DNA from 4 places in the Brevibacillus sp. HB1.3 genome. Region 3 is predicted to be linked to each of the others. Evidence: riboswitches for the same ligand, from Rfam matches in the RefSeq annotation. Region 3 holds a riboswitch; each other region holds the start of a gene.
What was found. A riboswitch is a leader RNA that binds a small molecule or an ion and turns the genes downstream of it on or off. The one in region 3 is predicted to bind cobalamin.
Positions count from the first base shown of each region.

Region 1: it holds a riboswitch for cobalamin, as region 3 does, so the genes downstream of both, HPY31_RS25885 (ABC transporter substrate-binding protein) here and metE (5-methyltetrahydropteroyltriglutamate--homocysteine S-methyltransferase) in region 3, are expected to answer to the same signal.
Region 2: it holds a riboswitch for cobalamin, as region 3 does, so the genes downstream of both, HPY31_RS08145 (ABC transporter substrate-binding protein) here and metE (5-methyltetrahydropteroyltriglutamate--homocysteine S-methyltransferase) in region 3, are expected to answer to the same signal.
Region 4: it holds a riboswitch for cobalamin, as region 3 does, so the genes downstream of both, HPY31_RS14605 (energy-coupling factor ABC transporter permease) here and metE (5-methyltetrahydropteroyltriglutamate--homocysteine S-methyltransferase) in region 3, are expected to answer to the same signal.

Region 1 is NZ_JABMIT010000015.1:58,204-65,932, forward strand. Features, by position in the region: gene HPY31_RS25860 (ABC transporter substrate-binding protein) at 1-1,437, shown strand, start outside; gene HPY31_RS25865 (ABC transporter permease) at 1,531-2,541, shown strand; gene HPY31_RS25870 (ABC transporter permease) at 2,558-3,463, shown strand; gene HPY31_RS25875 (alpha/beta fold hydrolase) at 3,519-4,289, opposite strand; gene HPY31_RS25880 (M24 family metallopeptidase) at 4,414-5,508, shown strand; cobalamin riboswitch at 5,521-5,720, shown strand; gene HPY31_RS25885 (ABC transporter substrate-binding protein) at 5,891-6,910, shown strand; gene HPY31_RS25890 (FecCD family ABC transporter permease) at 6,980-7,729, shown strand, end outside.
Region 2 is NZ_JABMIT010000003.1:116,736-124,464, reverse strand. Features, by position in the region: gene HPY31_RS08150 (FecCD family ABC transporter permease) at 1-981, opposite strand, end outside; gene HPY31_RS08145 (ABC transporter substrate-binding protein) at 983-1,978, opposite strand; cobalamin riboswitch at 2,135-2,282, opposite strand; gene HPY31_RS08140 (MBL fold metallo-hydrolase) at 2,435-3,379, opposite strand; gene HPY31_RS08135 (pyridoxamine 5'-phosphate oxidase family protein) at 3,536-4,120, shown strand; partial or broken gene HPY31_RS08130 (MerR family transcriptional regulator) at 4,168-4,926, opposite strand; gene HPY31_RS08125 (hypothetical protein) at 5,063-5,233, shown strand; gene HPY31_RS08120 (manganese-dependent inorganic pyrophosphatase) at 5,283-6,215, opposite strand; gene HPY31_RS08115 (metallophosphoesterase family protein) at 6,359-7,129, shown strand; gene HPY31_RS08110 (FmdB family zinc ribbon protein) at 7,664-7,729, opposite strand, start outside.
Region 3 is NZ_JABMIT010000001.1:989,833-997,561, reverse strand. Features, by position in the region: gene nrdE (class 1b ribonucleoside-diphosphate reductase subunit alpha) at 1-659, shown strand, start outside; gene nrdF (class 1b ribonucleoside-diphosphate reductase subunit beta) at 714-1,664, shown strand; cobalamin riboswitch at 1,751-1,949, shown strand; gene metE (5-methyltetrahydropteroyltriglutamate--homocysteine S-methyltransferase) at 2,095-4,386, shown strand; gene HPY31_RS04685 (acyl-CoA thioesterase) at 4,410-4,886, shown strand; gene HPY31_RS04680 (helix-turn-helix transcriptional regulator) at 5,048-5,887, opposite strand; gene HPY31_RS04675 (MFS transporter) at 6,003-7,229, shown strand; gene HPY31_RS04670 (carboxymuconolactone decarboxylase family protein) at 7,216-7,632, shown strand.
Region 4 is NZ_JABMIT010000005.1:344,137-351,865, reverse strand. Features, by position in the region: gene HPY31_RS14615 (GerAB/ArcD/ProY family transporter) at 1-416, opposite strand, end outside; gene HPY31_RS14610 (quinone-dependent dihydroorotate dehydrogenase) at 568-1,659, shown strand; cobalamin riboswitch at 1,794-1,987, shown strand; gene HPY31_RS14605 (energy-coupling factor ABC transporter permease) at 2,130-2,894, shown strand; gene HPY31_RS14600 (energy-coupling factor ABC transporter substrate-binding protein) at 2,891-3,175, shown strand; gene cbiQ (cobalt ECF transporter T component CbiQ) at 3,172-3,969, shown strand; gene HPY31_RS14590 (energy-coupling factor ABC transporter ATP-binding protein) at 3,966-4,814, shown strand; gene HPY31_RS14585 (hypothetical protein) at 4,870-5,034, shown strand; gene HPY31_RS14580 (DIP1984 family protein) at 5,319-5,780, opposite strand; gene HPY31_RS14575 (hypothetical protein) at 5,979-6,473, shown strand; gene HPY31_RS14570 (hypothetical protein) at 6,503-7,048, shown strand; gene HPY31_RS14565 (delta-aminolevulinic acid dehydratase) at 7,262-7,729, shown strand, end outside.

The DNA of each region.
Region 1 (7,729 bases), on a different contig from region 3:
GGTGAGACATTTAAGGTAACGGAGAACGTCATGGATACATTGATTGGCTTCGCGGATGGTTCAACAGAGCTCGCTCCATCGTTGGCCGAGAAATGGGAAGTGACTCCTGATGGTCTCGTTTATACGCTGAAACTGAGATCAGGCGTGAAATTCCACGATGGAACTGATTTCAATGCAGAGGCGGTTAAATACAACTTTGAGCGCTGGAGCGACAAGAGCCATCCACAGCATTCACCAGAGGGCTACGAGTACTACGTGAGCCAGTTTGGTGGGTACAAGGGTGACGCGACTCACATTATCAAATCTGTAGAAGCAGTCGATCCGACCACTGTAAAATTCACGTTGAATCGTCCTTTGGCTCCATTCCTTGCCAACCTGGCAATGTCTCCTTTCGCGATTGGCTCGCCTGAGGCATTGAAAAAGGATGTTAAGAAATTCAATGAGCACCCAATCGGTACAGGACCTTTCAAATTCGTAGAGTGGAAGCGCAATGACACGATCACACTTGAGAAAAACCCTGATTACTGGAGCCCAGGATATCCGAAGCTCGATAAGCTGGTGTTCAAGGTCATTCCGGAAAACACGGCACGTCTGACTGCTTTGGCATCTGGCGAGATTGATTTGATGGATGGTCTGAACACAGATGATATCCCAGCAGTAAAAGACAACAAAGACCTGCAACTCTTCCTGCGTCCTACTAATAACATCGGATACATCGGCTTCAACGTAGAGAAGAAGCCACTCGACAATCCAAAGGTTCGTGAAGCCATTGCTTATGCGATTAACAAACCTGAAATCGTAACTGCCTTCTTCGATGGGGTTGGAGAACCAGCAGTCAACCCAATGCCAAAAACGATGTGGGGACATAACAACGATATTAAAGATCGTGAGTTCAACCTCGATAAAGCAAAACAATTGCTGGCCGAAGCAGGACATCCAAACGGCTTTAAAATCAAGTTTTGGGCAATGCCAGTTCCACGTCCGTACATGCCAGAAGGTGTGAAGATTGCTGAAGCAATCCAGCAAGACCTGAAGAAAATCGGGGTTGATGCTGAGATCGTGACGATGGAATGGGCAACGTATTTGGAAAAGACTCGTTTGGGTGAGCAAGAAATGTTCATGCTTGGTTGGACAGGTGACAATGGCGACCCTGACAACTTCTTGGCTGTCTTGCTCGACAAAAACAACATCGGAAGCAACAACTATACACGCTGGGCAAACGAAGAAGCACATCAATTGATGATGAAAGCACAGTCAACCCCAGACCAAGCAGAGCGCGAAAAAATGTACAAAAAAGTACAAGAGATCATTTTCAAAGATGTGCCAATGGTTCCGCTGGCACACTCTACACCAGCATTGGCAGGAAAAGCGAATATCGTAGACTACAACCCGCATCCAAAAGGATCTGAAAGTTTGGAAAAGGTAGACTTCAAGTAAGCTGATTCATCGGAAAAGGGTAAGAGGAGTGCATACCTCTTCTTACCCTCCTTTCATTCATTTAGCCATTATTTTATGCAGGAAGGCGAGGAGATGGCATTGCTAGCTTACAGCATTCGAAGAATTTTAATGCTCATTCCTGTCTTAGTGGGCATGTCAATCATCGTTTTTTCCATTATTCGTGCCATCCCTGGTGATCCGGCTTTGACGATTTTGGGAGAAAAGGCAACACCACAAGCGATTGCAGACATACGAGAAGCATTGGGATTGAATAATCCGTGGTACATACAGTATTTCGATTATATGAAAAATATTTTGAGTGGAAATCTTGGGGAATCATTGCAAACGAATGCGCCGATTTCAGATGAAATCATGCCTTATTTGGCGGCGACGACTGAACTTACAATTGTGAGCATGCTGATTGCGGTGTTTATCGGTGTAAATGCAGGGATTCTTTCTGCGTGGAAGCAAAACTCCTGGTTTGACTACTGTGCGATGTTGATCGCTTTGGTTGGTGTATCCATGCCGATTTTTTGGCTAGGTTTGATGGAGCAATGGGTGTTTGCCCAAGAACTGAAATGGCTGCCATCAGTTGGTCGCGACAATTCGCGTAATCCCATAGAGGCAATTACGCACTTTTATATACTGGATACGATGATGGCTGGTCGTTGGGATCAGCTATGGGAAGTTATCAAGCATTTGATCCTGCCGGGAATCGCGTTAGGTACAATCCCGATGGCGATCATTGCACGTATCACTCGTTCGAGTATGCTGGAAGTCATGCGTGCTGACTATGTCAGAACCGCTCGTGCAAAAGGGCTGACACAGTTTTGGGTCGTGTACAAGCATGCGCTGAAAAATGCAATGATCCCTGTCTTGACGGTAATTGGTTTGCAAACAGGGTTGTTGCTGGGTGGAGCCGTTTTGACAGAGACGATCTTTGGATGGCCAGGAGTTGGTCGCTATATTGTGACCGCCATTGGAAACCGTGACTATCCGGTTATCCAATCCGGTATCCTTGTAATCGCGACGATTTTCGTCCTGATCAATCTCTTGGTCGACCTTCTGTACGCCTATATCGATCCGCGAATCAAATATCGCTAAGGAGGGACGAAGAGACATGGCACAACCACAATTACAACCACAAGATCAGGTAGTACCTTTAAAAGTGAAGCATGAAGAAGTAGTCTCTCCTTGGAAGGATGCATGGAGGACACTGCGAAAAAACAAGCTGGCGTTGGTGGGCTTCGGGATCATTTTGTTTTTCATTGTTGTGGCGGTACTAGCTCCATGGATTGCTCCGTATCCGTACGACAAAGGCGAGCTCGTGATGAAAAACAAGCCACCTTCTGAAGCGCATTGGTTTGGAACAGATTACAATGGTCGTGATGTCTTTAGTCGCGTTATTTATGGGGCACAAATCTCCTTGTGGGTAGGGACGTTCTCTGTCATTGGCTCCGTTCTCGTAGGGACCTTGTTCGGTCTTTTGGCAGGATACTATGGCAGATGGATCGATACGATCATTTCGCGTCTCTTTGATATTATGCTTGCGTTTCCGAGTATTCTTTTGGCAATCGCTGTGGTTGCCATCTTGGGGCCATCTTTGCAAAACGCCTTGATTGCCATTGCGATTATTAACATTCCGACATTTGGGCGGTTAGTACGCGCCCGTGTATTGAGCTTGAAGGAAGAGGAATTCGTCATGGCCGCAAGGGCAATCGGAATGAAAAATTCCCGGATTATCATGCAGCATATTTTGCCGAACAGCCTCGCACCCATCATTGTGACCGGGACGATGGGGATCGCAACAGCAATTATTGAAGCAGCTGCACTTGGCTTTCTCGGACTGGGAGCACAAGCGCCAGAACCAGAATGGGGAAAAATGCTCGCTGATTCACGTCAGTACATTCAGAAAGCACCATGGACCGTTATTTTTCCAGGGCTCTCTATCATGCTGACAGTTCTCGGCTTTAACTTAATTGGGGACGGCTTGCGTGATGCACTTGACCCGCGGATGAAGAGCTAGTCCAATTGTAAAAAGACAGAAGGGAATGGAGATACCGTCCTTCTGTCTTTCTTATTTATCCCTCTTCCATGAAGGTGCGGCACAACTGATTGAAAGCAGGCGCAGCTTTCGTGATTACCTGATGCCTTACGTTTGGGATCATCTCGAGTCTTGCTTTTGGCAATTTCATCGTAAGCATTTGCGCATAATGATGCATACGTTTATCTTGTTCGCCATAGGCAAGTAAAATCGGAAGCTGGATCTCGCCTAGACGCTCTGTACATTGATAGCGATGACCGGCACCGTAAAGGTATTTTAAGCTAGTGGGATCTGTTTTGGAGGCGTGCGCCGTCCATTTTTCCCGCATTTCTGGGCTATTGACATGTGAGGAGGCAATGGAACGGGCAAGAAGAGGAACTCCGTGAAGCATCGACAATGCCTGCGCCATCCAGAATCGTCCATGCAAATACAGGTCATTCACTTCAGAAAAACCGCTCACGAGTATACCGCCTCGTGCATGATCAGGATAGCGAAGACAATATTCAAGGGCGATAGAAGCACCTTGGGAGTACCCCAAAATAAAGGGACGCTCAATGCCGAGAGACGGGATCAGCTTATGGAGTCGTTCTGCCAATTCCCCAATCGAATAGGGCTTCTCCATGGGCGAACTATCACCATGTCCGGGCAAATCAGGGACAATGAGCTGATAAGTATCTGCGAGTGTTTGCTGATAAACAAAATTGATAGAGCCGATGCATGGCGCATGGATACACAATAACGGCTGGCCTTTCCCCGATATGTGAAAAGCAAACTGCTTGCCATCCTGATGGACGAGTATTTGTTCCATTTTTGTTTTCACCCCACCCTTAGGTTGTCCGATCCGAAGTAGATTTTGCAATTGAACTCTTCTTTTTTTGATGGGGAAGTGGTATTCTCGCAATAGAATAATTGGTGAAAGCAGGGTGAAGAAGTTGTTTCAAGAGCGCATTTCGAAGCTCCACACGTTTTTGACAGAGCAAGAGCTGAACGCGGTGTTGATTACCTCTCCCAAGCACGTCTACTATTTGACCGGATTTTTTACTGACCCGCATGAACGTTTTATGGGTCTGGTTATTCCTGCTGAAGGAAAGCCTTCCTTAATTGTACCTGCTCTTGATCGTGAGGCAGCAGCAGAGGCTTCGTTCGTTCAAGATATCCATACACATACGGATATCCAAAATCCGTATGAAATTCTCAAGCAAGTGTTGCCAGCGAACTTGGCGAAGCTCGGAATTGAGAAAAGTCATATGACTGTCGAGCGCTATGAAGCACTTGGACAAGTTGTTCTGGCGTCGAGCTATGTGGACGTGGAAGAGCCACTGCGTGAAATGCGTTTGATCAAATCCGCGGACGAAGTGGATCGTCTAAAGCACGCTGTTCAGTTGGTCGAGGATTCCTTGCGTGAGACCTTGAAAAAAGTCAAGACAGGCATGACCGAGACAGAAATCGTAGCGGAGCTGGAATTCCAGATGAAGCGCTTGGGTGCAGAAGGTCCATCCTTTACGTCCATGGTGTTGGCAGGGGAGAAGTCCGCTTTGCCACATGGGAAGCCAGGAACGCGCCAAGTGCAAGAAGGCGACTTGCTTTTGTTTGATATCGGGGTAGCTGCGAACGGATATGTATCCGATATTACTCGTACCTTTGCTGTAGGCGAGATCAGTGCCCAGCTACAAGAAATTTACGAGACAGTTTTGGCTGCTAACGAAGCGGCAATTGCTGAGATTCGTCCCGGTGTGACATTTGCGCATTTGGATAAAACCGCTCGTGACGTTATCACTGCAAAAGGCTACGGAGAATACTTCATGCACCGCCTTGGGCATGGACTAGGGATGGATGTACATGAATATCCGTCTGTTCACAGCCAGAACCAAGAAGTGCTTCGTCCAGGAATGGTCTTTACCATCGAGCCGGGCATCTATTTGCCAGGAGTAGGCGGCGTGCGGATTGAAGACGATGTTTTGGTTACGGAAACAGGCGTTGAAATACTCACGCAGTTCCCGAAAAAACTGACTTCTATCAACGAATGAAAAATCATGAAAATTGAATACGTATCGAATGGTGCTGGATGGCATATGCCGTCAGCTTAAAAGGGAAGTCCGGTGAAAAACCGGCGCGGTCCCGCCACTGTAACGAGGAGCGCCTAGCGAATAGCCACTGTTTTTTGCGAGACAAAAAATGGGAAGGTAGCTAGGTGTGTTGATCCGTAAGCCAGGAGACCTGCCATGCGATCATTTACAATCGACCCACGAGGATGGGGCAGATGTGGAAGCAGTCTATAAAAGGGCGCCTTTGCGCCTGTTATGGCTATATCTACGTTTGTCATGCGCCTCCCGATTGAAATGGGGGGTGCTTTTTTTGTGGAAGCATTTGATTTACTACAACATTTATAAAAGAAAAAGGGGATTACAGATGTTTCATGCAAACAAAACACATACAGTAATGAAAGGACTAGCTTTCGGTATCTTGACAGCTACCATGCTTTTGGTTTCAGCCTGCGGTTCCACTACAACACCGCAGGCCCCAGCCAAAACAGAACAAACGGCTGCTCCAGCAGCAGAGAGTAAGCCTGTAACACTCACCAATAATGGCATCGAAATGACCTATCCAACAGTACCTGAGCGTGCCGTGACATTGAACCAACACGTCACGGAAATCATGCTGGCATTGGGCCTGGCTGATAAAATGGTCGGAACCGCTTACCTGGACGATGAAATTCTTCCAGAGTTAAAAGCAGATTACGACAAGATTCCGGTACTGTCTGACAAGTATCCTACGAAAGAAGTGCTGTTGGCAGCGAACCCAGACTTCGTGTACGCCGGATGGAAAAGCGGATTCGGTGAAAAGGGAGTAGGATCGATGCAGGATTTGGAAAAGGTCGGCATCAAATCGTATCTGCAAGCGTCTTCTAGCATGCCTGGACCGACTATTGACGATGTGTTTGCTGACATTACGAATATTGGACGCATTTTCCGTGTGGAAGACAAAGCCAATGATTTGATCCATAAAATGAAGAGTGAAATGGACCAAACGCTTAGTAAAATTGGCAAGGTGGACGAGCCGCTGAAAGTGTTCGTGTACGACAACGGGGAAGATAAACCGTTCACAGCAGCCAACAACTACATGACGTCTTTAATCAAGACTGCTGGCGGCAAGAACATTTTTGACGATATTCAAAAGGGTTGGGCAGAGGTCAGTTGGGAGCAAGTAGTGAGTCGCAATCCAGACGTGATTATTATCGTAGACTACGGGGATAGAACTGTTGAGCAAAAGCGTCATTTCCTTTTGACCAAAAAAGAACTGGCGGATATCCCGGCGATTAAAAATCAACGACTGATGGTATTGCCCTTGTCTGCGGCTTCTGAAGGCGTTCGTGCACCGATTGCGCTGAAAATTTTGGCGGAAGGACTCTACCCGGATAAATTCAAATAGAGTACGCCCCTTTTAAGGGAGGGAATAGCACTGCAACAGATCAAGTTACCTTCTATCATCATTACTTTATTGGTCGGACTCTTCCTCTCGATTACGTTCGCAGTTACGCTCGGATCGGTGGAGATTAAGCCGACTACGGTATGGAAAATCGCCTTATCAAAAATTCCGATGTTGACTCAATGGATTGAGGTGGACTGGTCCAAAGGGGAGCAAACCATTATTTGGGATATTCGCTTTCCGCGTGTACTCTTGGGGGCGATCGTCGGCGCAGGTCTGTCTGTCGTGGGAGTAGCGATCCAATCGTTAGTTCGCAACTCCCTGGCTGATCCGTATGTGTTAGGCGTATCTTCAGGTGCTTCCGTTGGAGCTACTTCGGTAATTATTTTCGGAGCATTCAGCATGTACGGGCAGTATGCGTTAACCTTTGGCGCTTTTACAGGCTCCCTCGTGTCCATTATTCTTATTTTTACGCTATCTCGTATTGGAGGACAAAACTCGACGGTACGCCTGCTCATGGCTGGAATTGCGATATCTGCGATCTTGTCGGCCATTACTAGTCTCCTTGTTTTTTCAGCGCCGAATGAGCATGGAATTGGAACGGTCCTGTTTTGGTTAAGTGGCAGTCTGGCTGGCGGCAAATGGGAGTACCTGACGATTCCTACATTGATTGTCGTCATCTGTCTCATCGTCTTAATAGCCCAATACCGCTCGCTCAATGCGATGCTGATGGGCGAGGAGTCAGCAGGAACATTGGGAGTTAATACGGTACAATTCCGCAAGCTACTCTTGGTGATCACGGCACTGCTCACGGGTGTGATC
Region 2 (7,729 bases), on a different contig from region 3:
CAGAAATGCTGTCACGACACCGAGCGGGATTTCCGTTGGACTTAGCAGCATTCTGGCGAGAGTGTCGGCCCACAGCACATAAATACCACCACAGATCGCGGCCATCGGCAGTAAAATTCGATGGTCGGGACCAACCAGCATACGCACGAGATGCGGTACCACCAGGCCAACGAACCCGATAATTCCCGCGATAGAAACCGCCGCTGCCGTCAGGAGAGTCGAGACGACCAGAACCACTAGCTTCGTTCGATCTACATGGACGCCGAGATGCGCAGCCTGCCGCTCTCCTAACGCAAATAGGTTCAAGGAACGCGCATAGCTTACCAGCACGATTCCGCCTATGACCAAGTAAGGAATCAAGACATACGTAAAGGCCCAGCCCCGAAATGACAGGCTACCCATCAGCCAGAACACGATCTCATTCACCGTCTGGTCGGATAGCGACACCATAAAGGAAACGAGTGAGCCGAGAAAAGCCTGCACCACAACACCAGACAAAATCAGGGTCTCCGTTTGCAGCTTTCCTTGGGTGTTCGCCAGTCCGAGTACGATCCATAAACTGAGGAGTCCTGTAAGAAAAGCGACAACAGGCGTGCTCCATGCACCCAAAAAGCTGATTTGCAAGCCAAACAGGATCAAAAAGGCTGCTCCGACAGCAGAACCTGATGCCACGCCCATCGTAAACGGATCTGCGAGCGGATTTCGCAAAACTCCCTGAAAGCCCGCTCCCGCAAGAGACAAGCAGGCGCCAATCAAAACAGCCAATACAACGCGTGGAAAACGAACCTTCATGACAATTTGCTCAGATGACTCCGGCCACGTTACGGTGGTCCACTCAGACAAGCCAGGGATTTGATGGAGCAGGATGAGCCATACTTGCGAAATGGGGAGATGTGCCGCCCCCATCGAGATACTGATGACTATTGATGCCAGGAGGACGAGACAGCTGACTCCTCCCCATAGGAACAATCGTTTCTTCATTTTATTTCACCAAGTCTGGGTAAATCGCCTTCGCTACTTCGATCAAGCCTTGTGTAATACGCGGACCGGGACGGGACAAAATATTTTGGTCCATGCCAAAGATTTGTTTTTCACGAATCGCCTTCATTTTATCCCAGCCATTACGCTTGGCGATCATATCCTCCAGCTTGACGCCAGTCTTTTCATCGGTAATTCCGCTCGCATACAAAATGACGTCTGGATCGTTTTGCAAAATCTTTTCTTCACTGATCGGATTCCAGCCCTGTGTGTCAGAAGCAATGTTTGTCGCTCCAGCCAGTGTGATGAGTTCGTCCATGAATTCACCCTTTCCGACTGTCCAGCCTGGGGAAAACTCAAGGTATACCTTTTTCTTCTCTTCCGGTTTTACATTTTTCACTGCCTCTTGAACGTACGCGATATCCTTCTTCATTTGCGCGACGACTTTTTCGGCTTGTTCTTGTTTGTTAGTGATAACTCCCATCGCCAACACATTGTTTAGGATGTCATCCATCTTTGTTGGATGGGTAATATAGACGGGCATCCCGAGAGATTTGAGCTTGTCAGCCACTGGCTTCTCCATCGAAATCCCACCCACGACCATATCTGGCGTTTGAGCGAGAATCGCTTCTTCATTCGGTTTGACGACGCCGCCAATTTTCGGTTTTGCCTTCGCCGCTTCTGGATAATCATCATAGTCTGAGACAGCTACAATCCGATTTTCCAAGCCTAATGCGAACAAAATCTCTGTCTCGGCAGGTGATGTGGAGACGATTCGCTCAGGAGCTTTTGCAAAGGTTACTTCTTTTCCTGTCGCATCCTTGACTGTCAACGGATACGTTGTTTGTTTTGCAGGCTGCTCGGCTGTATTCTCTTGCGGTGCTGTCTGCGGTGCACTTGTTTGTCCACCAGGTGCTGGCTGGCTGTTATCGTTACCCGCACAACCTGCGAGGCTCGCCGCAACTAGTAGTGGGATCATGAATCGCAAAGAACGTTTCATATGTAGAACTTCCTTTCTGCGTGTCTGATTGACTGTACCTTCCAATAAAAAAAGCGACCCTTGCTTCCATTCGGAAATCAAAGGGTCGGCACCTCAGGGCAAACAGACAGGATGGTCTGCTTCCTGAAATAGGCCGATCCTTTCCGCGAAGGCAACAGGCACGAAAACAAACAGGCAGGTCTCCTGGCTTACGGCTGTGGAACGAGCCGATTTACAGTGGCGGGACCGCGTCGGATTTTCACCGACTTCCCTTTTCACCCGATCTTTTTGAGAAAGACGAGGCACCTATTTGCTGTTACGTTTTGAAATTATCACAGTCCATGACTCATCCTACATCATAGCATTCCTTGGATGAAAAAAGAATGACAAATACGTAAGCCAATACTTTCTTGCCTGCTAAAAATGAAAACGCCTGAACAAAAAGTTCAGGCAACTGGAATGCTTTTGGCAAAGCTTTTACCCTCGTTTGTGCAAATAATCCAGAATGCCCATGGCGCACACCTGAAAATCGAGCTTGAGTACTTCGAAAACTTCGTGGTCATCACTGATGCCTTGTGACTGTAGATGCTCAGAGACTCGTTCCAATAACTTACGAGACAGATCAGCATATGCTTGTCCAGCAGCAAGTGTTGATTCTCCTTCCGCCACAAACACAGGGAGCCACTCGCGTATTTGGCGGTACACATCGTCTACCTGTTCAGACATCCCAAAATGACCAAAGTAAATGCGATTCAGATTGCGCGCTCCAAATCGACGTAGAGACGCTAACATGGCATCCGGATCAAACTGATTCGGAGAAGTAGATGGTAGCACGAGGTGCATGCCGTCCTTTTTAAGCTGCGGATAAAGTACACCTGCCGTATCACCTGTGAACATGCCGCGGCTAATGGGATCGTAGATGCTGAAGTGATGATTGGCATGCCCTGGTGAATCCAGAAACTCCAACACACAATTCGCTCCGATCTTTAGTGTATCCCCGTCTCCACGAATCAAAATCCGCTCTTCGGGAACAGCTTCAATCGGATCAAACAATCTATCAAAATCATCATGATACACCGCTCTCGCTCCTGCGATCAGTCGGCTTGGATCAACGAGGTGACGTGCACCTTTTGGATGGACAACGATCTTTGCGTTTGGGCAATCCCTTAGAAAAAGTCCCACTCCTCCCGCATGATCCAAATGAATGTGCGTCACAATGATGTATTTTACTTGTTCCGGGGTAAAACCGAGCTTGGCGAGGCCGGCCTTGATGTATGGGACGGAAGGGCTTGGCCCTGTTTCGACCAAAGTCAGTTCTTCTTCAGCGATGACATAAGTCCCCGTGCGTTCCGCCCAGCCCATATCGAAACCGTCTATTAAATGGATGCGCTCCCCTAAGGAAATTGGCTGTGATGATTGCATGTAAATGCTCCTCCTTTTCAAAGGTGATTTTGTTGCGAGAATATTTACACTTTATCACCTATTTGGCACGCACTGGGAAAAACAACACAAATTCTTCATCTTTTCATCGTAATATGAGGGTAGTAAAAACAATTCCTTTACCTGGAGGGGTGCAAAATGGGTCAGCTTTTTTCTGAGTTACGACCTGAGCATGAGAAGTTTATCAAGAAGCAGCGAATGTTCTTCGTTGCCTCTGCTCCGATGGACACAGATGGTCACGTGAATCTTTCACCGAAAGGGTACGATTCCTTTCGCATCCTATCGCCTACGGAGGTGGCCTATTTAGACCTGACTGGAAGCGGAAACGAAACCAGTGCACATCTACAGGAAAATGGCAGGATTACACTCATGTTTTGTGCATTTGAAGGCCCCCCTCTCATCATGCGCTTATTTGGCAAAGGAGCGGTTATTCTCCCAGATTCACCTCGGTGGGATGAGCTGGTAAAGGACTTCCCGCTTCTGCCTGGTGCTCGGCAAATCATTACCGTAAACGTACAGGAAGTAAAGACTTCTTGCGGCTGGGCTATCCCCTTCTATTCCTACTCAAAAGAACGCGACACCCTTCAGAAATGGACCTTGGCTAAAGACGAACAGGAACTGCTTGCTTATCAAAAGGAAAACAACGTAGTAAGCATGGATGGCTTGCCAACGCCCTTGGGACAAAAGCTTTTTCCCGCAGTAGGTGGGGATAACGAAGCGTAAAACGCAAAGAAGCTGCCTTGCTCGCAGCTTCTTTGCTTGAAAACTCTTTACTTGCTGGTATAAATGACCACTGCATCGCGGAGAAACGCGGCTACACCTGGCTGTTCCTTGTCATAGTAAGCAGTAAAGCGCGGGTCATCGACGTACATCTGGGCAACACCTGCGTGCGCTTCTTTGCTTTAGCTGTCCCAATAAAAGCTTAGCCATTGACGGTGAAGATCTGCTGCTTTTTGCGCTAATTCATGGGCAGGATCACCTGTCGAAAAAGCCTGCGCCAAGGTCTCGTGCAGCTCTGCGTTCAATTTCTCCAGCGCGGCATACTGTTCTTCTGTCATGCCTTTGACCATCTGATTCGATTTTTCGATTTGGTCATTTCCGTATTTTGCTCGAATTTCTGCCCCGTACTTCTCTTCATTCTCATCAATCATCTTTTGCTTGAAGCCTTCAAATTTTTGTTTGTCCGTCATCGTACCTGTCCCCTCTCTCTGTGCTAGTGTCAAATCGACATTGGCGATTAACGCATCCAATTGCGCTCGCCTTTCCAGGAGCTTCTCGCGGTGCTCCCACAGTGCTCGGTCAGCATCAAAGGTTGGTGAATCCAGGATCTCCTTGATCTCCTCCAAGCTCACACCCAGCTCGCGGTAAAAAAGGATTTGCTGCAATCGATCAACCTCAAGCTGTCCGTAAATGCGATACCCTGACGAATTGATTCTCGCCGGCTTGAGAAGGTCAATTTCATCGTAGTATCGGAGCGTCCGGGTGCTGACACCCGCCAGGAGTCCTAGCTTTTGCACCGTATATTCCATCTTCATTCCTCCTGACAACTTGATCGTACACATTTACGGACCGTCAATGTCAAACACATTTTCACAAAAAATTGGCGTTACTTCATTTTCATTATTTGCTAAAATATAGGTAAAGCCATACAAGGGGGGGACTTCGATGCTCTATATCATCGGCTTCATTGTAGCCATAGTCGGTGCTGGATGGGGATTAACAGGGTTGCTCAGTCTTAAAGCAAGAGATAAACATGCTATCACCCATTACACTGATGATGCTTATGCCCAGCAAACCTTGTTCCAGATGCATAACAACCCTACCCAAGGAATGTAAAAAAGAAAAGTGGCTGCCCGCATCATGTGCATGGCAGCCACCTTTCTTTTTACAGAGCTTGGAATGTATCAGTCAATACCGGTACGATTTGCTTCTTGCGGGAGACAACGCCCTTCAGAACAGCTTTGTTGTCCACCAATGTTACTTGGTACGCTTTTTCTACCGCTTGTGTTGCGCTACCAAGAGCGATCGCAACAGAATCGTTGTTCAAGATATCCGTTACAACAAACACGAACAGGTCTAAACCTTTTTCAGCGATGTTTGCGTTCATAGCTGCTTCCAGTTCGCCTTGGCGTGCAAGTACATCATTGACATCAACTGCATTGACTTGTGCGATTTCTACTTTCGCACTGCCCATTTGGAACTCTTTTGCATCCAATGAGAGCAATTGTTCGATTGTTTTGTCGCTCAGGTCTGCCCCCGCTTTGAGCATGTCCAGACCGTATGCTTCCAGATTGACACCTGCGATTTCAGCCAGTTCATGAGCAGCCGCTACATCTTGCTCCGTGCAAGTTGGGGATTTCAACAGCAACGTATCCGAAATGATAGCAGAAAGCATCAAGCCCGCCATCTCTTTTGGAATATCTACGCCGTTTTCTTTATACATTTTTTTCAAAATGGTAGTCGTGCATCCAACCGGCTCCGCACGGAAATAGAGAGGATTGCTCGTCTCAAAGTTCGCAATACGGTGATGGTCGATCACTTCTACCACTTGCACTTGCTCAATGTCATTCGCGCTTTGTTGGCGCTCATTGTGGTCTACAAGGATGACTTCATTTACTTCATTCGCCACTGTTTCTACGAGGCGCGGCTCTTTTACTTGGAAGTAATTTAACACAAACGCTGTTTCGCTGCTGATTACACCGAGACGTACAGGCTCTACATTCGCGCCCAATTTTGTTTTCAGGTCAGCGTACACAAGTGCTGAACAAATGGAATCTGTGTCTGGATTTTTATGACCGAAGATTAGTTTTTTTTCCATCATCCATACTCCTTAATCGTAATTTGGCTTCCAAATTATACCACAACTTAGAGGATATGCCCAAGATACATTATAGGTTCAAATCGGATCATTGGAAATACGATTTTGAAGATCAATCAGGAATGAAAGGGAGGCGATGTGAGATGAAAGTGGCAGCTCTGTATGACATTCACGGGAATGCCCCTGCACTACAGGCTATATTGGTAGAACTGGAATCAGTGAAGCCTGATCTTATTGTCATCGGGGGTGATACGATCTCAGGCCCGATGCCCGTCCAAACACTTGAAATGCTGTTCCAATTGGATACACCCGTGCAGTTCATCCGTGGTAATGGCGAGCGTGAAGTACTTCTCACATTTGACGGAGAGGCTCAGACCTTGGAAATATCCGATTCTGTCCGAGAAATCACGTCATGGGTTGCGAAGCAATTAAGCCGCTCTGAACGTGACTTTCTGGCGCAACTCCCTCTTACCTATACATTAAATCGAGAAGATTTCGAGGACGTGCTATTCTGCCACGCCATTCCCACCAATGATGAAGATATTTTCACCCCACTCACTCCGGATGCAATTGTGGCCGCTTACTTTGAGGGGACGCAGCAACGAACGGTCATCTGTGGTCATACACATATCCAATTTGAACGTCGCCTTAGCGATCTGCGTATTCTCAATGCTGGAAGTGTGGGCATGCCTTATGCCGACAAACCCGGGGCATACTGGTTATTGCTTGATGGTGACAGCTATGAGCATCGCTTTACACCCTATGACGTAGAAGCTGCTGCAAAACGAATCGCTTCTACGAACTATCCGCAAGCTCAGCAGTTTGCCGAAGAGAATGTCCGAAAAATACCTGCGGTTCAAGAAGCGATCGAATTTATAGAGGCCCTGGCACAAAAAAACCGACCCTCTACTTAATTAAAGGGATTGATGAGCCCTCTCACAGCATTCATGTTTGCCGATGAGCCACAGCGATTAACAAAAAGAGCGAGTGTTTTCTACTGGCAAAAACGGTCCATTCCGGCTGTAAATCGATGCAAATGAATCATCCACGCTTTTGCGTGCTTTCCGCTTTTTTCCGTATAATAAAAGCAATCGAGAGGACAACAGCCGACTCGATGACATAGGAAAGAGAGCGTGAAGGCAGTGTAATACATATCGTTTCTAAATACTTTCTATTTTTCTTATATGAGAAGGAGAAACGATTTTTCGTGGAATCACCCCTTTTGAAAAACATCTTTTTTTGAATCTATTTTTTCGTAACGATGCATACGGTCGTCATGTCCGTTATGACCTTGGAAGTGAAAAATCCAGCACGAATCCAATTGGCACAAGCAACACAAGCTATCTCCTCTGCCTATACGGAATCAGATAATCGGAAATGAAAAAAGGCACTCTACTAATCTTGTAGAGTGCTTCTTCTATCATTCATCCTACATAGCAAAGGGGCGTTTAATGCCCGACCATCCAGGGGCGTTTACCTCCACGGTTGTGAGTATGTCCCTGATGTACCTGACT
Region 3 (7,729 bases):
AAGAAGCAAAAGATTTCGCCCGTACGTTCTTCATGATGATGAACTTCTACTCCTTGGAAAAAAGTATGGAAATTGCCAAGGAAACAGGCAAGACCTTCTTGGGCTTTGAACAATCGGAATATGCAAAAGGCACTTATTTTAACAAGTACGTGACGAACGATTACAGCCCGCGGACGGAAAAAGCAAAGCTTCTCTTTGAAGGAATGCACATTCCGACGCCAGCGGATTGGGCGGATCTACAGCAAAAGGTGCAAAAGCATGGCGTTTATCATGCGTACCGTTTGGCGATTGCACCGACACAGAGCATTTCCTACATTCAGAATGCGACTTCTAGCGTGATGCCGATTGTTGAGCATATCGAAACGAGAACGTATGCCAACTCTACGACGTATTACCCGATGCCGTACTTGTCTCAGGAAAACTATTTTTACTACAAATCGGCGTATGTGATCGACCAATTCAAAGTGATTGATCTGATTGCGGAAATTCAAGAGCACATCGACCAAGGAATTTCGACTGTGCTGCACGTGAACAGCAACATTTCAACCAGAGAACTGGCTCGCTATTATATTTACGCAGCGAAAAAAGGTCTGAAGTCGCTCTACTATACGCGGACGAAGCATTTGACTGTAGAAGAGTGCATTAGCTGCGCTGTTTAGTGAACGCGATTATAAAAGAAAAAGCATCAAGCAAAAAGAGAAGAGGAACGCCATATGAAAGCAGTCAATTGGAACAGGCCGGACGACGATTTTACGATGACGTTTTGGAATCAAAACATCATGCAGTTTTGGACGGATGATGAGATTCCGTTGTCAGATGACAAGATGGCCTGGATGGAGCTCAGTGCGACTGAACGGGATACGTATAAAAAAGTATTGGGCGGTCTCACCTTGCTGGATACGATTCAAGGCGGAGTAGGGATGCCGAAGATCATGGAGCATGTCGATGGACTGCAAAGAAAAGCGGTTCTCGCATTCATGGGCATGATGGAGCAAATCCATGCCAAATCGTACAGCAGTATTTTTACAACGCTGGCATCGACAGAGGAGATTGACGGTATTTTTTCGTGGGTAGAAAACAATCCACATCTGCAAAAGAAAGCGGCCCTCATCTCCAAACGCTATCAAGAAATTGAGAAACCGAAAGACTTGTACATGGCGATGGTAGCGTCCGTCTTCCTGGAAAGCTATCTGTTTTACAGCGGCTTCTTCTATCCGCTCTATTTGGCGGGTCAAGGAAAGATGACAAGCAGCGGGGAAATTATCGACCTGATTGTTCGTGACGAGAGCATCCACGGACTCTATGTCGGCGTTCTCGCGCAGGAAGTTTATCAAGGTCTGAGTGTGGTCGAGCAGACCGCAGCAAAAGAGGAACTGTATGCCCTTTTGCATGAGCTGCAAGAAAATGAAGAGGCCTATACGACTTCGTTGTATACCGAAATCGGATTGGCTGACGAGGTTCATGCCTACGTGCGCTACAACGCGAACAAGGCATTGATGAATCTGGGGCTGGACCCGCTCTTCCCGGAGGAAGAAGTGAACCCAATCGTGCTGAACGGCATTCGCACGCAGACGAAGCAGCATGACTTCTTCTCGAAAAAAGGAAATGGTTATGTCCGTACGTTAAACGTTGAGCCGTTGACCGACGATGATTTTAGATTTTAGTATGACAAAAAATGGATTCTGTGTTACTGTATGAACAGTATGCTGCCCTGCTCGTTTTCTGGGGCACTTCACAGAACCATGATAATTTCATAGGAGTGGGAACAGGTTCTTTGGTTATCAAAATCGACCAAGGATGAAAAGGGAAGTCGGTGAGAATCCGACACGGTCCCGCCACTGTATGAGGGGAGTCGGCACATTTATTAGCCACTGATCCAAACGGATTGGGAAGGCATGTGCAGATGATGATCCCAAAGTCAGGAGACCTGCCTGTTTCGACGACACTGCTTAACCTACGGGAGATAGGGAGGTGTTAGGATGCTGTGATCTCAGTGCTTATTTGGCATTTCTAACGTTCTTTTTGATCGTTGGAGATGCCTTTTTTATTGGGCGGATTCAAGTCAAGATCGAATGAAGAATGGAGAGGAAGCTCATGAAAAGCAGCAATTTGGGATATCCACGGATCGGGAAGAACCGCGAGTGGAAAAAGGCATTGGAAGCGTTTTGGGCAGGCACCATCGATGAGGCAAGCCTGGTACAGCAAATGGAGCAAATCCGACACCAAAACCTGTTGCGTCAACAGGAAAAAGGGGTCGAGCTGATCCCTGTGGGTGACTTTACGTACTACGATCACATGCTGGACATGGCTGTGATGTTTGGAATGGTCCCCAAGCGTTATGAATACAAGGAAGGCCCGGTTTCATTAGCCACATACTTCGCCATGGCTCGCGGTTCGAAGGAAGCTGTCGCCAGCGAAATGACGAAATGGTTTAACACGAACTACCATTACATCGTCCCGGAGTTCGGTGAAAGACAACCAGCCATAACCGAGAACAAGCCTCTCCAGGCCTATTTGGAGGCCAAAGAAAAGTATGGCATCATCGGAAAGCCTGTTATTGTAGGCCCGTATACGTTTGTCAAATTGTCTAAAGGATATGAGAAAAACGAATTTGAGATCGTCGTGGATCAACTCGTTCCGCTCTACATAGACGTTCTCCGGGAGTTAGAGCTGCACGGCGTGGAATGGGTGCAAATCGATGAGCCTGCATTTGTACTGGATGTTTCTGAGCAAGAACGCGCCATCATCAAGCGTATCTATACGCAAATCGGTCAAGCACTACCTCATCTACAATGCATGCTGCAAACCTATTTTGAAGCGGTGGATTGGTACAAGGAGCTAGTTTCCTTACCGGTAAAAGGAATCGGTCTTGATTTTGTACACGGAGCGAAGCGCAATTTGACTCATCTGAAAACACACGGGTTTCCAGCAGACAAGATTCTCGCAGCGGGAATCATCGACGGTCGTAACATATGGCGTGCGTCCATTGAGGAGAAATGGGAGCTGGTCAATGAAATTTCTGAGATCGTTCCACTCGAAAAGCTGTGGCTTCAGCCGTCTAGCAGTTTGTTGCACGTGCCTGTAACAGTTGAAGCAGAGAGCGAATTGCCAGAGGAAGTCGTGTCTGCATTGGCGTTTTCCGACGAAAAACTAGGGGAAGTACAGCTTTTAGTCCAAGGATTCCGATATGGTAAGTACGTCATTTCAAAAGAGATCGCTCAAAATGAAGCGGACTTGCTGAAGCTCGCATTATCTCCAGCGAGGAATCGTCTAGAAGTGAAGAATGCTTTACGTCAAATCGCTGCTGCCAAACTTGAAAGAAGTGTTCCTTATCTCGAACGTCGAGAGATTCAACAAAATACGTGGAAGCTGCCGCTGTTGCCAACGACCACAATCGGAAGCTTCCCGCAGACGGCAGAGGTTCGTCAAGCCCGACAGCAGTTTAAAAAAGGGAACTGGACAGTGGAGCAATACGACGCTTTCATACAGGCGCAAATCAAGGAATGGGTCAAAATACAAGAAGAGCTCGGTCTGGATGTCCTGGTCCATGGTGAGTTCGAACGAACAGATATGGTTGAGTATTTTGGCGAAAAGCTCGATGGCTTTTTGTTCACGAAAAACGGCTGGGTACAGTCATATGGCTCGCGCTGCGTGAAGCCACCTGTTATTTACGGAGATGTGGAGTTTGTGGGACCAATGACGGTCAAGGAAAGTGTGTATGCAAAATCATTGACCGCCAAACCAATGAAGGGGATGTTAACGGGCCCAGCAACGATTCTGAATTGGTCGTTCGCTCGAGTCGATGTCTCCAGACAAGAAGTGTGCGAACAAATCGCGTTGGCATTGCGAAAAGAAGTAGAAGCCTTGGAAGAAGCGGGGATTCTCATGATTCAAGTCGATGAACCAGCGCTGCGCGAAGGACTTCCGCTCAAAAAAGAAGAGCAAGCTGCTTATCTTGAATGGGCTGTCAGAGCGTTTCGTCTAGCGACTTCCACTGTTGCGCCGAGCACCCAGATTCATACACATATGTGCTATTGCGAATTCCATGATTTCATGGACGTCATCAGCGAACTCGATGCCGATGTGATCTCGATTGAAACCTCACGTAGCCACGGAGAGCTCGTGTCTGTATTCGAAACAGGTACGTATGATAAAGGCATCGGGCTCGGCGTATATGATATCCATAGCCCCCGAGTTCCAGCTGTTTCAGAAATGGAAGATATGGTAGCACGAGGCGTACAAGTACTTCCACCGGATCAATTCTGGATAAACCCGGATTGCGGGCTGAAGACGAGAGGAAGAGAAGAAACCGTTCAGTCATTACGAAACATGGTTGCGGCAACGAAGGCGATTCGGAATCGTTTGACAGCTCAGTCGGGAAGGTGAACGCGATGAGAGGGGCCACTCAAATGATGACAGAAGCACGACCGATCCAACAATCGAGAACCTTTTTGACTGATCTCGTCTTGCCACCGGATACCAATCACCACCATACCATTTTCGGCGGGAAAGTCATGGCCTATGTAGATAAAATCGCCTGCATCGCAGCTATGCGACATTGCCGTAAGCCTGTTGTCACTGCATCCAGCGATTCCTTCGATTTTCTCGCGCCAATCAAGACAGGGGAAGCGATCAACCTGGAGGCATATGTGACCTGGACCCATAAGACATCGATGGAAGTATTCGTGAGAGTGGAAGCGGAGAACTTGTTGACCGGGGAAAAGCGCATGACAGCACGCGCGTATCTGACGATGATTGCCCTCGATGATCAAGGAAAGCCGACGATCGTTCCTGGTGTCATTCCTGATACAGAAGAAGAGCGCATACAGTATGAAAAAGCGAAGGAACGCCATGTATTGAGAAGGAAGCGGAAGGTAGAGATGTAAGGGGGAACAATATCACCGCTATAACGAATAGATGCCTCTGGTGAGCTTGGTTGCAACAGGTCACCGGAGGCATCTTTCTTTTTCAAAATTTTACCTTGACCGCTCGTTGACTGAATGTAGCGACCGATAACGTGCGTGGTACTGTACAGAAGGCACAGACTTTACCCACCGTTCATCAAGAGGTTCATTTTTTTAACTGAATCGTTCTCTTTTAAAGGGCGATAAATGGTTAATTTCAACTCGGGCGCATCGTATACTCGAAATGTTATATGCTCCATCGTCATCGTACCCGCAGTCGGATGATTGATCTGTTTTGTCCCGATGGGAGTACCCTGTATATCGTAACGCGGCCACCATTCTCTGAATTCAGGACTGAGTTCCATCAGTTCGCCGACGAGCTCTTTAAACCAATCCTCCCCGACGAACGGTGTACTGGTAGAACGAAATTGCCCTAGAAGCCGTTTGGCGTGGCTTTCCCAATCATCAATAAGTTTTCGATAGTCGGTTGACGCGAAACATCGCCAAACTGCGTTACGTTCTTTCTTATTCATTTTTTCAAAATCCCCGAATACCAACTGTGAAGCTTTATTCCACATCAATATATCCCACCGCTGATCCGTTGCATAAGCCGGACACATTTCGAAATCGTTCATGAAGTTTTGCATGATCTTTGTAATTCCTGCCTCGAATGAGGTTGTTTGTTCAACAGGCAGTTTCCCGTGGGCGAGCATAAACAAATGATTTCGCTCCTCAGTATCGAGCTTCATTACTGATACAAGACTATCAAGCACCTGGGCCGACACTTGAATGTCTTTTCCCTGCTCCAGCCATGTATACCACGTAAGCCCGATCCCAGCAATCTGCGCTAATTCTTCTCTCCGTAAGCCTTGAACCTTCCTTCTTGGACCTTTGGACAAACCAAATTGCTCTGGAGAAAGCCGGGAACGCCGCGATTTTAAAAACAACCCCAATTCTTTTCGTTTGTCCTTATCGATGTTCATCTCATCCCTCCGCCTAATCCTGTTACTTTTAATACTATGATTAATAGGCTTCTATTTATAGTATTGTTCGTACTTTAATCTTACAACTGTAGGGTTTACGAATAAAGAAAAGGAGGTGATCATTCTGGAACAGTTAATCAGATCTGGTCCATCGAAAGGTCTGATCGCTCTTATGGTAATAACCTGCGGGTTTACCGTGGCAAACGTTTACTTAAACCAGACCTTACTAGTCGATATGGCGAAAACATTCGACTCAACCGTAGCAGAGATAGGAGGTGTGACGACTCTTACCCAGGTAGGCTATGCAATCGGGAACCTCCTTTTAGTTCCATTGGGAGACATGTTTGAAAGACGGCGAATGATTGTCTTCTTGTTGCTGGCGGTTTCATTGTCGCTCTTATCGGCCGCACTATCTAGTTCTTTAACGTGGTTAATCGTAAGTCATTTTGCGATAGGCATAACGACGATTATACCGCAGCTTATCGTTCCGTTAGCTGCTAGTATGGCAAATGATCGCAATCGGGGGAAGTTACTAGGGACGGTGGCCATCGGTCTTGTCTGCGGAATATTGGGGGCGAGGATAGTTAGTGGCATTGTTGATAGCATATGGGGCTGGAGAGTGATGTATTGGATTTCCTTTGGCTTCATGTTGTTGCTTACTCTCCTTATTCGGTTTCGGCTTCCCCAAAGCCAAGGTGAGACAGCATTACCATACCGCCAGTTGTTGCTTTCGTTGAGGCCTCTGTTCGTGAAGCAAAAAGTACTCCAGAGCGCCTGTTTGAGTCAAGGTATGGTATTTGGATCGTTTAGTGTCTTTTTTACTACGATAGGATTCTTGCTTCAATCACCCCCGTACGAATACGGCAGTGCCGTTGTTGGATTGGTTGGGTTGGTCGGAATCGGAGGCGCTGTCGCCACTCCATTGATTGGACTGATCATTGACAGGAGGGGGGCAGCACTTGCCAATAAAATTTGCATGCTTGCAGCTATGGCTTCGTTCCTGATCTCCGCGGTTGGAGCTTATTGGCTGCCGGGATTGATTGGTAGTGCATTGTTGCTAACGGTTTCTACACAAGCCAATCAGGTTGCTTGTCAAGCGAAAATATTCGAACTTTCTGCTACCGCTAGAAGCAGATTGAACGGGTTGTATATGGTTTTCACCTTTATAGGGGGTGCACTTGGATCCTACGTGGGAGTGTGGGCATGGAGCAACTGGCAATGGACCGGTGTTTGCGTGGTTGGAATGATCATGGTCTTTGTCGGAATGAATGCATCGTCGGGTATAAAAAATGTAAACGATACGAAAATTGAAAGGATGAAAAATACAAATGCAAATTCATGATGATACCTATAATAAAGGCATGGAAATTTTGAAAAAAATAGATAGCGAGCATTACCAGAGCATTGTTGATAGTTTCATAGGCTCAGTGGCTCCAGATTTGGGACAGCTCGCTGTAGAATTCAATTACGGCCAAATATTTTCCCGTCCTGGTCTGGATTTGAAATCTAGGCTTCTCGCTACAGTGGCAGGTCTGACGGCGATGGGAAATACGCAGCAGTTGAGGTTTTATATTAACGGAGCTTTAAACCTTGGATGGACGGAAGAGGAGATTGTGGAGTGCATGATGCAAATGTTAATTTACGCTGGTTTTCCTGTAGCTCTAAATTCGATTCTGACCGTTGCTGCAGAAGTGTTTGCAGAACGAAAAACAAAATTAAATAAGGGGGCTCCGAATGATTATTGACAGCCACTCACACGTTCATTCGTCGGAATGTGGTTCATTCATTAAATAAAACGAGCGGTCTGTCTAAGACTTTATTATCAGGTCTTAGGTAGCCGCT
Region 4 (7,729 bases), on a different contig from region 3:
GTTATTCCCCCGATAGCTGCGAGCACACATAAGCCCATCAAGGCGAATGCAGTCACCCATTCGGGTGTTCGAGGCAGATAATTGACGGTAGTCCATGTCTGGGTATCGATCAGATTGGTTAACGCCATCAAATACAGGCAGATCATGATCGGAGTGAGCAAAAGGTGGCTGACAATATTTCCTGTTCGCTGCTGAAGCCATTCATACAAGGCTTGTTGTTTTATTGTTCGATTGATCACAAACAATAAATACACCCACAAGGAAAAAGGAATACCAGCAACCAACACGCTCAACCAAGCATCTCTTCCGGCTTTACTCAATAAGAGGGGAATGACGGTTACGTGGTTCGTAATGCCGATCGTCAGCATCATCACCATAATGGCTTGACCAATCCCGATTTTTCCGTCCACTTTCATGAAAGACTAATCCCCCTGTGCGTGGTGGTGCTGTTAGGATTTGCCTGCTTACTTGGAAATATGTATCACGTATAAAGGTTACATCCTCCCGAAAAAGTATGGTATTCTACTATGAGGTAAAAAGGTAGAAACGGAGTAAGGAGTGCAGCCGATGTATCAGCTCATAAGAAAATATCTGTTCCAGCAAGATGCGGAAGAGATTCATGAAAAGACAATTGGTGCCTTAAGGCTGGTGGAGGATTCTGCTCCAGGCAAAAGCATCCTGAAGATGATCTATCAGGTAAAAGACCAGCGGTTGGAGAACAAGCTGTGGGGAATGACGTTTCCGAATCCAGTCGGACTTGCAGCGGGTTTTGATAAAAATGCAGAAGTCTATCATGCGTTGGGTGCTCTTGGTTTTGGGTTTGTGGAAATCGGGACATTGACGCCGCAGGGGCAGCCAGGCAATCCAAAGCCCCGATTGTTCCGATTGCCGGAACATCAAGCTGTCATTAACCGGATGGGCTTCAACAATCACGGTGCGTATCTGGCTTCCCAGCATTTGGTCGATTACGCATACTCAGATGTTCCGATTGGGATTAACATTGGGAAAAACAAAGTAACGCCGAATGAAGAAGCGGCCGTCGATTATAGCAAATGTATGGACATGCTCTATGCATACGGTCACTATTTCGTGATTAACATCAGCTCTCCGAATACCCCGAATCTTCGTGACTTGCAGGAAACGGAGAGCTTGCGTCATTTAGTGCGTGCAGTAAAAGAAAAGGCAACTGAAATGGAAGGGCGTTCCATCAAGAAAAAGCCGATTTTGCTAAAAGTAGCGCCAGACATGTCGGATGAGCACATGCGCGATGTTGTTCATGCTGCTGTAGAAGAAGGCATTTCCGGAATTATTGCTACCAATACGACACTGTCACGCGAGGCCGTTTCCGGACATCGATTTGCTGAGGAAGCGGGCGGACTGAGCGGAAGACCTCTTACAGAGCGTTCCACAGCTTGGGTGAAGGAGATTTATCAAGAAGTAGGAGACAAGGTACCAATCATCGGTGTCGGCGGTATTTATAATGGGGAAGACGCCTACGCGAAAATCCGGGCAGGAGCCAGTCTTGTTCAGGTGTACACGGGGATGATTTATCAGGGCCCAGGTATTGCCAAGCAAATCAACAAAAAACTGCTCAAGCTCATGCAACGAGATGGTTTTAAACATATTAGTGAAGTAATTGGCGTAGACGCAAAAGAATAGATAGAACAAAGTACGCATAGGTAGATGGTTCCGTTTGTAGTGGGTCATCTACTTATGCGTTTTCGCTTATATTCTTCCGATTTATGTAGTGATCCGGTATAATGATGTGGGACAAACATGAATTGTCAGTCAATTGTATATAGTCGGCGTTAGGTGCCTTTATGTGACACATAAAGGGTAACAGGGAATCGGGTGAAAGTCCCGAGCGGTCCCGCCACTGTAACCAGGGAGCTCTCTTTGAGAAGGAAACCACTCATCTTCGTATGGGGAAGGACAAGGAGCGCATAGATCTGGAAGCCAGGAGACCTACCTAGTAGCCACACCCACAGAACCTTCGCGGAAAGGAGCGGTGAATACGAGGCAATGAGGCTGTCTAATCAGTCTGTTGTTTTGTGTGCACATCTCGTCCACTGATGGATGGGATTTTTTTGTTTGGAGGAAAGAATGAAAGTCAGTGAAGGAGGATAAACATGAATCGATCTCGTCTCGTATCTACTTGTTTGATGATCGCGGGCTTTGTCTTGTATTTTTTGCTCAATGAACCTGAGACAGGACATGCGATGCACATCATGGAAGGGTATTTGCCATTATCCTGGGCCTTATTTTGGTGGGCTGTGTTCTTGCCATTCTTTATTCTTGGGATTCGCTCGATTAACAAGATTGTAAAAGAACATCCCGAGATGAAGCTCCTTATTGGCGTTGCAGGAGCATTTGCATTTGTTTTATCTGCACTGAAAATCCCTTCGGTTACAGGCAGCAGCTCTCACCCGACTGGAACGGGCCTTGGCGCGATTATGTTTGGGCCTTTTGCGATGTCTGTGTTAGGGAGTATGGTGCTCTTGTTTCAAGCCTTGCTTTTGGCGCATGGAGGTTTGACTACACTAGGGGCAAATGCTGTATCCATGGCAGTGGTAGGACCCATGGTGGCATACGGAATCTATCGGTTGATTATGAAAGTGGCCGGAAGTCAGCGTCTGGCGGTTTTTGCGGCGGCGGCTTTGGCTGATCTCGCTACCTATGTGGTGACTTCGCTTCAACTGGCACTCGCATTTCCAGCTGAATCTGGCGGAGTGTTGGCCTCATTTGCCAAATTCGCAGGAATTTTTGCGTTCACGCAAGTACCGCTCGCTATTAGTGAAGGTCTGTTGACCGTTCTTGTTTGGAACTGGTTGTTATCTTATAACGCAAAAGAGCTTACACAGCTTCGTTTGCTCAAACGGGAGGAATCGCTGTGAAAAAAGGATGGAACTGGCTTTTACTCTTGGGGGTAATCGTACTGGCTACTGTCCCGCTATTGCTGGTGCAAGACTCGGAATTTGGCGGCGCAGACGGCGTGGCAGAGGAAGCGATCAAGGAAATCGCTCCGAACTACGAACCTTGGTTTCAACCGCTGATAGAACCGCCAGGGGGAGAGACGGAGAGTCTATTGTTTGCGGTGCAGGCGGCGTTGGGAGCGGGAGTGGTTGGCTACGCCGTGGGCTTGTACAAAGGTCGGTTGGATAAACGGAAAAAATGAACGGGTTGCAGCTTGATTCTCTCTCTTATCAAAACAGGCTAAAACATCTGCCGCCAGCTCATAAGCTATTGCTGGCGAGTGCAATGCTACTGCTCGTCCTGGTGGGACATGTATGGATGCAGATGGCGGTCGTGGTTTGGATGACGGTATGGGTAGTGGTGTATGCTCGTATTCCTGTCCGTATCTACTGTGCCTTTATGATCGTGTCACTCTCGTTTTTCGCGGCGGGGCTCCCTGCTCTATTAATTGAAGGGGCGAGAGCAGGAGGAGTTCAGGTCCAGGTTGCGGCAGCATGGGAATTCGGTTCGTATGTGCTCTATGTGCCGATGTCCTCTTTCAGTAAAGTTTGGATCTTATTTTGGCGGACCATGGCGAGCTTATCTTGCTTTGCTTTCCTTTTGTTTACCGTGCCGTTTGCCGAAATCTTGCAGGTGCTTCGCCGGCTTCATATGCCTGTTCTTGTGACTGACTTATTAATGATCATGTATCGGTTTATTTTTGTGTTGGTAACGATTTCTCACCAGCTCTGGATTGCCCAACGTTCGCGCGGAGGTCATCGCGGCTTCCGGGCGACACTTCGGGATGCAGGGGTTCTCGTTGCGCAATTGTTTGTCAGAGCGATGCGTAAATACGAAGCGCTGCACAAAGGAATGGCGGCAAGAGGCTTCGGGGAGAGCATGCAGGTGCTTTCGTTTCATACCCATGCCCGCTCGCGCCGCTATGAGTGGGAAGCAATCGCAGGCTGTATACTGCTGGTGCTGCTTGAGTGGTGGACAGGAGGTTGGCGGTTATGACATCACGATTGTTGGAGTTCATCGATTTGCAGTACACGTATCCGGGAGGGCGGGAACCAGTCCTGTCAGGGCTGTCCTTATGGATTCCAGAGGGGAAAAAATGTGTTCTTTTGGGGCGGAATGGCTGTGGGAAGTCGACCCTGTTCTTGCATGGAAACGGGATCATCGAGCCACAGCAGGGACAGGTGCTGTGGAAGGGGAAACCGCTTGTCTACAAACGGGCCGCATTGCAAGAGATGACGCAAAAGGTTGGCTTGGTCTTTCAAGATCCCGAGCATCAGTTGATCGCAAGCACAGTCGCGGAAGATATATCTTACGGTTTATGCAATCAGAAGCTGCCTGTGGACGTAATCCGGGCCAAAGTAGAAAAGGTGCTGGATGCATTCGGGTTAAAAGAGCTGGCAGAAGTTCCGATTCATCATTTGAGCCTGGGACAAAAACGACGACTGGCACTCGCAGGGGTCATGGTCATGGAGCCAGAGCTTTTGCTATTGGACGAGCCTACTGCGTATCTGGATCGCTATCAGACCAAAAATTTGCTGAGGGAGCTCGATGCCATTCACCGGCAAGGAACGACTGTTTTGATGGCAACTCACGATATGGATATTGCGTTTGAATGGGCCGAGTGGATTTGCATCATGGATGAAGGCAGGCTTGTGTTCGCAGGAGATCCGCAGGAGGCATTGGAAAACAGAGACATGCTGGAAAGCCTTCATCTGGGTATGCCGTTGCTCGTTGATGTGTGGGAGGCACTGCCTGAGCAGTGGAAGCGAGAGTTGGGCGGAAATATTCCACGTTCGGTCGACGAGCTGAGAAAAATGCTCAGTGTTCAGCGGGTGTGGTGAATGGAGTGGGCGCTTTCGGGTAAGCTAACCCCAAAAAGCCATGGAGGTACGCAGTATGGAACATGACTCTGTCTCAAGTTCATCTGTCCCGAATCATCAGGAAAAAGGAATCCCTCGCCAAGTGAAGGATGAACTGATGTATCAAGTGTTGGAGAAAGACATGACCACCGCTGAACAGGAAAAGAGAATAAAGGATGATTACCTAAAAGGAAAGGCGTAAATTTGCGCCAAGAAGCCCTTCTCGCCACATAGAGGCGCGGAGGGCTTTTTTACATGGAATGATCCCCGTACCCACCCTCGTCTGTCAGACAAAATCAACACACGGTAGTTACAATACCAAGTACGCATTACTCATGTCACATTACTGGGCGTTTTATGTGAGAGAGGGATTTGAACCCTCAAGGTTGCCCCTCGACCCGACCAATGAGTTTTCAACATTAACCCTGTTGAATGGGGACGTGTTCGCCTTTTGCCGACAGACTACCGACTTCCATGTCTCTTGCGTCAGGTTTCTTGCAGCTCCGTTAACCAGTTGAATTGTTGAATGCTTGCATCCAGTTCCCGGTACTGCTTGGACAGCTCGTCGACTTGCTTTTGCAACTGGGCAATATTAACAGTCGAGCAAATCTTGACCTCCGAACGGCTGTAGCGATCATGCTTGACTGTAGCTGCCTGGATTAGGTCGGCTAGCTCATTGCGTTTTGAACCGAGAACATCACGTTTGGTTAACGCATCGGAGAGCGTCATTGTTTCGTTAAAGCGGCAAGACGCATTGGTTCGATTGATTTGCTGAACAATACGCTCGAGCTGGTCAAACAACTGATACAGCTCAGATAAGAGATCGTCAGGATTTTCTGGAGGCTGTTCACCTTCCTGGACCTTTGCGCTGCGGTGCAAGCGGTCCCCCAACTGTTCGATTCGCTTTTGACAATCGGCACGAATGATTAACGCTTCCGCGAGTTTCACAACCGTAACCCCCTAAACCAATCTGATAGTTTATACGCTTGTTTGTTTGGTTAGTTGTGGTGAAAAAAATAAAATATGGTAAAAAATGATTTTCGCTGGAAAGGTAAGAAGATTTGTACGAATCTTGTAGGGATATGTCCATTCATCACGAATAACGTAAAGAAGGCACTTACTTACAATGGGAGAAGTGATGAGGTTGTGATTTCAACTTTGAATAAGACGCTATGCGTTCAGCAACTCGTAGAAAAATTAAGAGACAAGCAGCTTCTTCATGTACCAATCGCTGATCTTCGAGAATCCAATAAAGTGTTATATGAATACGTCAATCAGCTCAATGACTCGATTGCAATCATTCCGACTACGATTAATTCGGTCATTACAGGCGTCATCCGCTTCCAGGAAGGGTACTTTATTACCTTGGGCATGCTCATCTGGAAAGACGCCAACAAAAAAGGGGCGTTCAAAGAAGGAACGTTTCTTTTTTACAAGCATGACGCTCATGATTCGATTGAGGAGTGCGTCCATATTACCAATTCCATCGAAAATCACAATCTGATGGAGAGCCTGTTCTTTGCGTGCTGCGAGAGCAAGGATGGCGATTCTGTGCTTTCCTATTCGCATATCGAGCATGCAATTACATACGGAGAGCTGTATCGTGACATCAAGTCCAAAATCAAAAAAGGGTTTGCGTAATCGCTGCAAAACAGGAGGTGGAATAAACTTTGACATGGCTTCTTTGCTTGCTGCTTGTGACTAGTTCTTCTGGTACTTGGGGAGAGCCTTTGGCGGTCATTCAGAATGAGCTGATCGAGCGCGAGGCACATACATTCGTGGAGCGATTCATGGTGGAAGATCTCGAAAAGCATCCCGATGTCCAAGTGTATATCGTAGCAAAAGGGTACGAGCATGTTTTGAAAAAGGATGGCCAGACAGACGCAGCATTAGTTTCACAGTATGGACTGCAGGATCCCGAGAGAAAAATCGAAGGCATAGATAAGGAAACAATCGAGAGACTTGAAAAGAAATACAACTTGAAGCCACCAGAGCCCGAAATTATCTCATACGATCAGCATATTCTAGTAGAGCGTTTGGAAAAAGACAACAGAATTCGCAATGTGATGATCATCACGGTCATTAGCACACACAATCGGGTAAGAATAGACTTTTTGGATGTTAGAACAGGTAAGTTCCAGTCCGAGAAGAGCAATGGACCGATGTCCTATGATTTTGGTGGTCCAGGGTGGCCGGAAGAGCCAATCAAGAAGTAGGTTTTTGGTAGATGGAAAACCTTTACATTATAGGTTCTGAGTGATATACTGCTTTAAATTTTAAAATTTTCCAATTGAAGAGGAGTTTACCTATATTATGATGACCAAGAAGTAACGTCTTGCCATTCACCAGTTGGCCCGACCCCCTCCACGTAAATGGTTTTGTTTACCCATAAATAAAAACCACTTACAACCAAATGGAGGAATATCACAATGAGTAAACCTGAAATGAATGTTGCCCTAGTAGTCGGTCCGGATACGGACCAGGATAGCCAAGCAATCCGAAATACACTTGAGTATTTTGGAGCTCGAGTCTTTACGTACTGGATTGGTCGACCAAGCGATTTGATCGATGTATTGAATGGCAGCGACCTCTACCCAAATACCGACATGATTATTCTGAATTTTCATGGCGATGAGGGAAGCCTCATCATGCCAGAGCTGGGCGAGGACGTTTACGAGGAAGGAGAACCAAAGGGTGATTTTGGTCCTGACGAGGTTAGACGTTTTGCCAAGCTGGATGGAAAAATCGTGTTAGGTAACGGATGCTCGCTTGGTGATCCCGAATTAGCGAAGGCCTTTCTGGACAGTGGTTGCCATACGTATATAGGGCCAGATGATTACCCGGACGGAAGTTCTGCGCTGATGTTCGCCCTGCGCTTTTTCTACGAGGTAATTCAA